Regions from separate parts of the Myxacorys chilensis genome, predicted to be linked through region 2. Evidence: predicted binding sites of a transcription regulator. Region 2 holds the regulator's gene; each other region holds the start of a gene.
What was found. Region 2 encodes HrcA, which represses chaperone genes, less so after heat shock. Its sites were predicted from a motif close to ANTTAGCACTCNNNANTNNNGAGTGCTAANT; they were not measured.

Region 1 (3,281 bases), on a different contig from region 2:
CTAAATCTTTTAGCTCGTTTTGCTACCAGACGAACGATCAACTGTAGACTACCTACTAATTAGTCTGCTGCCTTACCCTTAATGCCTTCGGCAGTGCGTCTTGAGCTAGTAGAAACCGTGTCTCCTGCGCCCACTACGTTATCTTTCACGTCGCTAGCACCCTTGCTGATGCGATCGCCCAATTCCTGTGTTTTCTGGCCTGCCCGCTCACCGCTTCCGGCAACGCGATCGCCTGTTGCTTTGAGTTCCTCTTTGCCATCATCAAGGCGTCTCTTCAGCTTGTCTCCCACCTCTTGCGCCCGTTCTGGGCCACGGCCATTGTCCCAAACCTTTTTCGCGTAATCTTTCGGGCTGTCTGCCTTCATAGCATCAGCGTTGTCAATTAGCTGCTGTACCCGACCCTCGGTGCCTTCAACCGCTTTCCCCGAAGGGGCTGCATCGGTGAAGTTGTTCATGCCGCCTTCGTAGGGCTGGTTCTGTCCAGCAGGATTAGGGCCACCATCGCCAGAAGGGGTTTTGACTGAATTAGACATTTTTGCCTGTGCTGGGCCACTGCAAGCTGTGTTAAACAGTAGCACCGCACCCATCAGAAAGGCGGTTAGAACTTGTCTCAGACGGATAGATTTGATGAAAGACATGATTTTGCTCATAAGATTCTCCGTGTAATTTCAAGTGATAGCGGTTTACTGACCAATTGCTGGATTTGCCTTGGCTTCAGGACGAGCAGAACCTTCCTCTGCCGTCTTCTCTAAAAATGTAGAGGCATCTTTGAAGGCTTCACCAACTCGCTCTAAAATTTTTGCATCGGGGTTGCTGCGCTCAAGCATCGGTTGCTTGTCGTTTGGCAAACCTGACAATTTTTTCGGGGTTCTGTAGCCAATGTCTGGATTACTAGATTCAGAGGTTCGATCTCCTGGATAAAGTAAATCTGAAGAGTTACTCTTAATCGAGGTACTTGCAATCAAGCGATCGGAAGGCAAGTTCGATTGAGGCTTACCGTTTACTTTAGGATCAGTAGACATTCTGTAGTTTGTATATCCGTCTCCATTCTTGGTGTGAGGGTTGTTGTTGCCTCCCATCTGAACAGGCAGATTGTTTGGACGTGCACCCTGAGCAGTTTCATTGCTACAAGCCGTGTTTAATAGCAAGATAAATCCTGCGAAAACGGTTACTAAGAACTGTCCTACTCTTACTTTTTTCAGAAATTCTGCTAGTCTTTGCATACGCTGCTCCTGCTAATTTAAGCCTTAGTGATTGGGCTTAAAACTTCTACATAGACAGTGACGGGTCAAATTCCCCTTTCAAGGAAAATTTGGCTCCAACTTGATAAGCCAAAACAGCCTAGAAGCCGAAACCTTATTTGCGTCAGTTGTCATTCGCGTATCAACAGTACAAAGCCAGAGACAAGGTACGCCTCTAACGTAGGTTCCATTCTCTAGAAGATGGTGGGTAGAGAGATTCTAACTTCGGACAGAGATTAACGATCGCAAAACGGCAGCAACCGATTGCAGCGAGCTTTAGAGAAGTTCGGTTTGTAAAGTCCCAAGGAGCACGATGCCTGCGGTGAAAGGTTCCCATTGTGACTTAAGGTTAGATCGGAGCAAACCTGATGGGACGCTATGAAAGATCTGCGATCGCGGCTCGCTTGGGTCAGTCAACCTCAATTCAAAACCGGAATACGCTGGCTAATCATTGGCGCAGTGTTATATTTCTTGACAAGAACGCTAAACAATCATTGGCAAGAAGTTGCTCAAATTCGGATTGAAAAAGCGGGCTGGGCGAGTTTAGCGATCGCAACCGGGATTACACTATTTGCCCATATGTTCACAGGTTATGTCTGGACGTGGATCTTGCGGGAGCTGAGGCAGCCCGTGAGCGGTGCGTGGGGAGTGCAGGTTTATCTCAAAACGAATCTTGCCAAATATTTACCTGGAAACGTCTGGCATTTCTACGGACGAATTTCGGCGGCCAAGAAGGCGAGCATCGCGGTAGAAGTTGCGACGTTGAGCGTCTTGCTAGAGCCTCTGCTGATGGTCGCTGCCGCTTCTATTGTAGGACTGGTTAGTTTCTCTCAGCTCGATATTCATAGATTTGCGCCCCTTGTGCAAGTTGTTCTTTTGATTGGAACTCTGAGCGTTGTGCATCCACGGTTTATCAATATTTTGCTGCAACGAGTGGCGAAGCTTAAAAAAACCTCGCTCAATTCTGCTCCACCTCGGATTCGACAATATCCAGTACGGCCATTATTTGGAGAAATCGGATTTCTGCTCCTGCGATCGCTTGGATTTATCGCTACGTTCCTCGCAATCGCCCCTGTTAGAGTAGACCAGTTTCCACTTCTCGTCGGCTCATTTACTTGGGCGTGGCTGATGGGGTTCATCATTCCGGGTTTGCCTGGAGGAGTTGGAATTTTTGAAGCAACTGCGATCGCAATCTTAGGACAACATTTCCCACCTGCCCAAGTTCTAAGCACAGTTGCCCTTTACCGTTTGGTTAATACGTTAGCCGAAACCCTTGGAGCAGGACTCGTGATCATTGACGAAAGACAGCAACTTTAGCCTCCTTACTTTGTAGTTCAAGATAGAATTCTTTGCGCTACTGGTTTGCGCTACTGATTGTTTTAGGTTTCTCTTAAGGTTCATCAATAGTAACTGCCTTAGAAGAACTTACGATTTATTCGCGATCGTTATTGCTTTCCAGAACAGAATTTTCTAGAACAGGAGTTGACTTTGTTTGTGCAAAAATCCGGTAATCATCCAACGCCACATCTGTCTGAACCGATGGGTTCGACTCGTCCATCTTGACCAAATTGTAATTAACGTTTTCTGCGTAAATAGTAAATGTTACATTAAAGATCTCTAGAAAATTGACAATCCATCGGCACTCCTCTTCTGGATAGTCTTCGTAGTATCGAATCAGCTCTGCAACCCTTGCTTCAAGGTGAGTTCGAGAATTTCTACAAACTAGAATAAGCTTGAGAAGCAAAATCACCAAGGTCATCGGATTGCCTAGAGAAAGCAAAAGAATAAAGAGCGAAGATGGGTCTTGCTTATTTTCAGTGGTAAGGTACTCAATGATTCGATTGCACGTTCTAAGAATTAACGCGTCATTGATTAGTTCTTCATCATAGTCTGAATAAAGCGCATCGAGTTTCTCTGCTAATCTACTTTGTAATACTTCTGCAAATGCGCTTTTTTCGGTTGAGAAAATTAGGTACTTCTGTAGACTCTTCTTAAACTCTTGATAGCTTAAGTGCTGAGTTTGCTTAAGAAAAATATTTG
Region 2 (3,281 bases):
CATTATTTCAGGACGCTGCTTTTCCTGCCATCTATCTGCAAATCTTCTCATGCCTGTTCTAGCGATCGCGGGGGTTACGATAGTAAGGGTGTAAACCTTTAAAGCTTGCAGAGCATTTTCTTGGAATTGCGCTTCGCGCCAATCAGCTAAGCTGTCCTTGAAAGCAAATCCATTACCGGTACGATCGATGTCTCAACAATCCTCCCATCAACCCTTACCCCAAATTTCCGTTGCAGAACTGGCACAAAAGTTAGCAGAGCCGGACAACTCTGTGCAACTTGTAGACGTGCGAGAACCGTGGGAAGTTAAAACGGCTCAACTCAACGGATTTATGAACCTTCCTTTGAGCGACTACGAGGAGTGGTCTGGAGATATTCATGCACGGTTAGATTCAGAGAAGGAAACGCTAGTGCTGTGCCATCACGGCATTCGATCTGCGCAGATGTGTCAATGGCTAACTCTACAGGGCTTTACGAATGTAAAAAATATTACAGGAGGAATTGCAGAATACTCAAACAGAGTTGATTCAAGCGTGCCGAAGTATTGATGTCCCTTCCTCTAGAAATTTCAAGATAAAATTAAGAATCTGCTATCTTATATTCAATTCATTGATGATTGCTGGCTTCTTAACCATCGAAATCTTATTTAACGTGTTCAACCTACCGTGTGTTGAAAAAATACTTGGTGTTGGAAAATGACCATAAAGGCTAATCTCACGGCTCGTCAGCAGCAAGTTCTTTGGGCAACCATACGACACTACATTGCAACAGCAGAACCCGTTGGCTCGGAAGCATTAGTGAAGGAATATAACTTAAGTGTTAGTTCAGCGACGATTCGCAATGCGATGGGCAATTTGGAAAAAGCAGGATTGCTTTACCAACCGCACGTTTCGGCAGGCCGGGTTCCGTCCGATTCTGGCTATCGAATTTATGTTGATCAGTTGATTCAGCCTTCAACAGAGGTGACAATTCAGATTGAGCAGTTGTTTAGCGATCGCCTCAATTGGGAGAAGTGGAGTTTTGAAGCACTGCTCAAAGGCGCGGCCCAGATTCTCTCGACCCTAAGCGGCTACATTGTGCTAATGACGATGCCGCTTACCAGTTCAACTCAGTTACGCCACGTGCAGCTTGTCCAAGTCGATTCGCGGCGAGCCATGCTAATTGTGGTGACAAACACGTATGAAACGCAGTCGGTGCTACTGGACTTGCCAAAAGCCGCAGACGGCTCCGATTGGGAGGCTGACCTCATTGATCGAGAACTGCAAATTCTGTCTAATTTTCTAAACGATCAACTCCGCGGGCGATCGTTAGCAGAACTAAGACTGCTCGATTGGAGTGAGTTGGGGCGAGAGTTCGATCGGTACAGCAACATTTTGACCTCGCTGCTAAAAGATCTGTCGCAACAGTTCGCGCACTCGTCTGTGCCAACGCAACTGCTTATCAGTGGCGTGTCGGAAGTGCTACGACAACCCGAATTTTCGGAACTAGAGCAGGTGAAAACGCTGCTGCATCTGCTCGAAGCAGAACAGCATCAACTGGTTCCGCTAATTTTTGATCAGCTTGAATCCGGTACGCCGAGCCGACGAGTTTCCATTCGGATTGGCGCTGAGAATCCGTTAGAGCCAATTCGCGCCTGTACGCTGATTTCTTCGACGTATCATCGCGGGTCGGTTCCAGTAGGCAGTGTGGGAGTGCTAGGTCCAACCCGGATGCTGTATGAAGATACGATCGCGCTGGTTGAGGCAACAGCAGATTATTTGTCAGAGGCACTGAGCTAGATCAAAATCTAACCGTTTGAAATGTTAGCAATTCAGGCTGGTCTGTCCGCCGTGTGCATAGAGAGTTGAAATGATTGTGCTTTAGTTGAAACGATTGTGCTTTAAATGACAATTTTGCTCTTTGGATTTCAGGCGTTCCTCATCCTTCTCCCCAAAGCTAGAGTCTTAATCTAATCTTCCAAGTTATTTTCTAGGGGATCGAGCTACCGTGAGAAGAACCCTCGCTCAGAGCGATTCTTATAGAATCACCAGCGATCGCAGAGTTAGCAGAGAATCTTATGACACAGAGCTTTGGCGTAATTGGTTTAGCCGTAATGGGAGAAAACCTAGCGCTTAACGTCGAGCGCAACGGGTTCCCAGTTGCAGTATATAATCGTTCCCGTGAAAAGACTGACGCATTCATGGAGAACCGGGCAGGCGGCAAGAATGTAAAAGCAGCCTACACAATCGAAGAGTTCGTTGCTTCGTTGGAGCGCCCGCGCAAAATTCTCATCATGGTCAAAGCGGGTACACCTGTCGATGCTGTGATTGAACAACTCAAGCCGCTTCTCGATGAAGGCGACATTATGATCGACGGCGGTAACTCCCTCTTTAGTGACACCGCTCGCCGTGCCCATGAGCTTGAAGCTGCCAAATTCACCTTTATCGGCATGGGAGTGAGCGGCGGTGAAGAAGGCGCACTCAACGGACCTAGCCTCATGCCAGGAGGCACGAAGTCCGCTTACGACTATCTTGAGCCGATTCTGACCAAGATTGCAGCGCAGGTAGAAGATGGTCCTTGCGTCACCTATATTGGGCCAGGCGGCGCAGGGCACTACGTCAAAATGGTGCACAACGGGATTGAGTATGGCGATATGGAACTGATCGCCGAAGCCTACGATCTCCTGAAAAATGTCGCAGGACTCAATCACAACGAATTACACGATGTGTTTACCGAGTGGAATAACACCTCTGAGCTCAATTCCTACCTGATCGAGATCACGGCAGACATTTTTAAGAAGATTGATCCCGATACCGGAATGCCGCTTGTTGAACTGATCCTCGACGCTGCTGGACAAAAAGGCACAGGACGTTGGACGGTGACAGATGCGCTAGAACAAGGTGTACCCATTCCAACCATTATTGCCGCTGTCAATGCGCGCATTATGTCCTCTTACAAAACAGAGCGCATGGATGCCGCGCAACAGTTGAGCGCTCCTAGCTCAGCCTTTAGTGGCGATAAGAAAGAATTCATCAATATGGTACGAGACGCTCTCTATTGCTCTAAAATCTGCTCCTACGCCCAAGGAATGGCACTGCTGAGCAAGGCATCCAAGACCTATGGCTATGAGCTGAACTTGAGCGAATGTGCTCGTATTTGGAAAGGCGGCTGTATTATCCGGGCTGGCTTTTTGGGTAAGATTCAAAGTGCCTTTATCGAGAATCCTGATCTCCCGAACCTATTGCTAGCGCCCGAATTTAAGCAATCTATCCTCGATCGTCAATCGGCATGGCGTCAAATCAT
Region 3 (3,281 bases), on a different contig from region 2:
GCATCTTCCAGACGGAGTTTGCGATCCTTCATCTCGGTTTCAGTGGCTGCACCAACTTTCACCACTGCAACACCACCTGCAAGTTTCGCAAGACGCTCTTGCAGCTTCTCTTTGTCGTAGGAAGATTCGGTTTCTTCCATTTGACGACGGATTTGCTCAACGCGAGCTTTCACCTGCGCTTCGTTACCTTCAGCCACAATCGTAGTGGTGTCTTTGGTAATGGTGATGCGACGTGCTTTGCCCAACATGTCGAGCTTCGTAGCATCGAGTTTTAGACCTGCATCTTCGGTGATCAAGGTTCCGCCTGTTAGCACAGCGATATCTTCGAGCATGGCTTTCCTGCGATCGCCAAATCCAGGAGCCTTCACCGCTGCCACGTTTAATACGCCGCGTAAACGATTCACCACGAGAGTTGCCAATGCTTCTTTCTCAATGTCTTCCGCGATGATGATCAGCGGACGACCTGCACGCGCGACTTGCTCTAGAACTGGAACAAGATCTTGCACCAAGTTAATCTTCTTATCGGTAATCAGGATGAACGGCTCTTCCATCACCGCTTCCATCCGCTCGGTATCGGTTGCGAAGTAGGGAGAAATGTAGCCTTTATCAAAGCGCATTCCTTCGGTGATTTCCAGTTCGGTTGTCATCGACTTACCTTCTTCGAGGGAGATGACGCCCTCTTTACCGACTTTATCCATTGCTGCGGCGATCATCTGACCGACTTCATCATCGTTTCCAGCCGAGATCGACGCCACTTGCGCGATCGACTTAGAATCTTCGACGGGGCGAGCGTGAGCCGCAATCTTCTCAACCAAGAAGCTTGTCGCCTTGTCCATGCCGCGCTTCAGCAAGATAGCGTTCGCACCTGCTGCCACGTTCCGCATTCCTTCTTTAACGATCGCATGCGCCAAGACCGTAGCCGTCGTGGTTCCATCTCCAGCAGCGTCGTTTGTTTTAGAAGCGGCTTGACGAATCAATGCTACGCCAGTGTTCTCAACGTTGTCTTCGAGTTCAATTTCTTTCGCGATCGTCACACCGTCGTTCACAATTTGAGGTGCGCCGAACTTCTTTTCTAGCACCACGTTGCGACCCTTAGGACCAAGAGTAACTGCAACAGCCTCCGCCAGAATGTCCATACCGCGCTCAAGAGCACGACGAGCATTTTCGTTGTAAATAATGCGCTTAGCCATAAAACCTGCCAGTTGTAGATTGAGGGTTTGAGAAGAATTCAGGAGATTGTCCTCACCCTAGCCCTCAAGGAGAGGGAACAAGGTTTGAATCGGCTCCCCTCTCTTTAGCCGAGAGGGGTTGGGGTGAGGCCAGTGAGCTACTCAACTAAGAGTGAACAGTGAAAATCTTAGACTCACAAATCCAAAACTAGGAAACGATCGCTAAAATGTCTTTTTCCGACAACAAGACATACTCTTCAGTACCGAGCTTGATGTCTGTGCCGGCGTACTTCGAGTAAAGAACTTTGTCGCCTTCTTTGACTTCAACTTCGCTACGAGAACCATCGTCGTTGCGCTTACCCGGTCCAACAGCGACAATTTCGCCAACTTGAGGCTTTTCTTTCGCATTGTCAGGCAGAAGAATCCCGCCTGCGGTTTTTTCTTCTGCTGCACTGACTTTCACAAACACGCGATCGCCCAACGGCTTCACGGTGGATACGCTCAGAGATACGGCTGCCATTACAAATTCTCCAAACTACTTCAACGAAATGAATGTTTACCTAGGATTCTGGTCGGAAAGGCAAACTCGACTTGCCTGAATTAGCAGCAGTCCAACCTATCCAACAGGTAGCCCTAGTAAATTACGTTTACCAGTCTACTGCCATTAGGAGCATTAAGTTAGCACTCTCTACTCCTGAGTGCTAATTTATCGGAGCTTGGGGTTGGGTGCAACTTGTCAGGCTGTACGGGTTCCCGAACTGAAAGAGCGAGAAGGCTTGCCCAGTGCGACTATCGAAGCTTAGCGACCAATTGATCTAATAGGGCATCGCCTTCTCTCGCCAAGTAATCTTCAGCAACTCGGATGAGAGCATTAAGATGAACATCATCTGAGCGATCGAGATCGTCAAAGGCAGGAGGCAGTTTCGTTTGGAAGCGAAAGTAATTTGTAGTGGACAGCAATTGACGAGAAATATAATCGACTGCATCTGCCGACCCGTCAAATAAAACATTAATAATTGGCAACACCCAGCCGATCGCGCCCCAGGTTTGAGATTCGTAACGGCTAATCGGTCGAGCAACATCGCCTGTGCCAAACGAGGCAACAATGAAACTGTTTAAGCCTCTCAAATTATTTCCAGCAAGCTCTGAATTTTGCTGATCTTGGAAGATTCTCGCTCCTTCTGCGATCGCACATGCCGCCGGATTGTTCGCTACTACACCGCCATCAATCAGCGGTACCCGTTGACCTTCAATGTCTGTAATGTGGGCAGGAAAATACACGGGAGCCGATGCCGAAGCTTTGCAGATCTCCCAAATTGGGATTCTGTTGTATTTTTCTGCTCTGCCTTTGATGGTCTTAAATACTAATGCTTCGCGAGTTTGGAGGTTATAGCTAGTGACTAGCGTTGGCACATTCAACTCCCCAAACCTGCGATCGCCAAACACGTCTCGCAAAACTCGCTCTAAGCCTTTACCGTCGTAGCGGGGTCTAAAAAATTGTCTGAGAAATCGCCAGAGCCGATTGAGCCACCATGCTCTTGGAACCGGAAAAATTTCTCCAGCGCGGGTTCGGTATAGCTCGACGATCGCGGTGGCAGGGATACCTGAAGCTAAGGCGCAGGCGATCAGCGATCCGGTTGATGTGCCAGCGATTAGATCAAAGTGTTCGGCAATGGGTCGCCCTAGTTTCTGCTCAAGACGTTGTAGCCAAACCGCCGTAATTAGTCCACGAACACCGCCACCCGCTAAGCATAGAATCTTGTAGCTCATAGTCACTCCTCCAATTAGCATCTTTGCCCAATTCATCCTTGGAGTGTGAAGGATTTGCCGTCAGTTAGCGATGAACTACAGACTTATTTTGCTCTCAACTCAGCCGCCGACTGAGCGATCGTACCCAGTTTCAAGCCTGGCGGATATGTGCCGTCCTCTTTGATTTGCTTAATGATTGTTTCAGAAATCCGCAAGTTCATCTTCTGTCCTAACGCCCGAACGATGTCACCACGATCGATCACGCCAGCCACCGCTTCTGCAGGCGACAGCACGGTAATCTGAGATAAATTCTTATCATCGAGTAGTTGAATCACTTCCACAATGGGCGTTGATTCCTGAACC

Region 1: a site for HrcA is predicted at 1,368-1,398, ahead of AC5JLB_RS13195 (lysylphosphatidylglycerol synthase domain-containing protein). Genes of this name have one in related genera too.
Region 3: a site for HrcA is predicted at 1,846-1,876, ahead of groES (co-chaperone GroES). Genes of this name have one in related genera too.

The regions. Positions count from the first base shown of each region.
Region 1 is NZ_JCACKG010000165.1:6,233-9,513, reverse strand. It holds gene AC5JLB_RS13205 (DUF6658 family protein) at 60-650, opposite strand; gene AC5JLB_RS13200 (DUF6658 family protein) at 684-1,223, opposite strand; gene AC5JLB_RS13195 (lysylphosphatidylglycerol synthase domain-containing protein) at 1,620-2,558, shown strand; gene AC5JLB_RS13190 (Sll1247 family protein) at 2,674-3,281, opposite strand, start outside.
Region 2 is NZ_JCACKG010000195.1:77,230-80,510, forward strand. It holds gene AC5JLB_RS18250 (rhodanese-like domain-containing protein) at 188-547, shown strand; gene hrcA (heat-inducible transcriptional repressor HrcA) at 695-1,777, shown strand; gene gnd (decarboxylating NADP(+)-dependent phosphogluconate dehydrogenase) at 2,056-3,281, shown strand, end outside.
Region 3 is NZ_JCACKG010000177.1:25,729-29,009, forward strand. It holds gene groL (chaperonin GroEL) at 1-1,190, opposite strand, end outside; gene groES (co-chaperone GroES) at 1,378-1,689, opposite strand; gene AC5JLB_RS14710 (CBASS cGAMP-activated phospholipase) at 1,959-2,939, opposite strand; gene AC5JLB_RS14715 (site-2 protease family protein) at 3,023-3,281, opposite strand, start outside.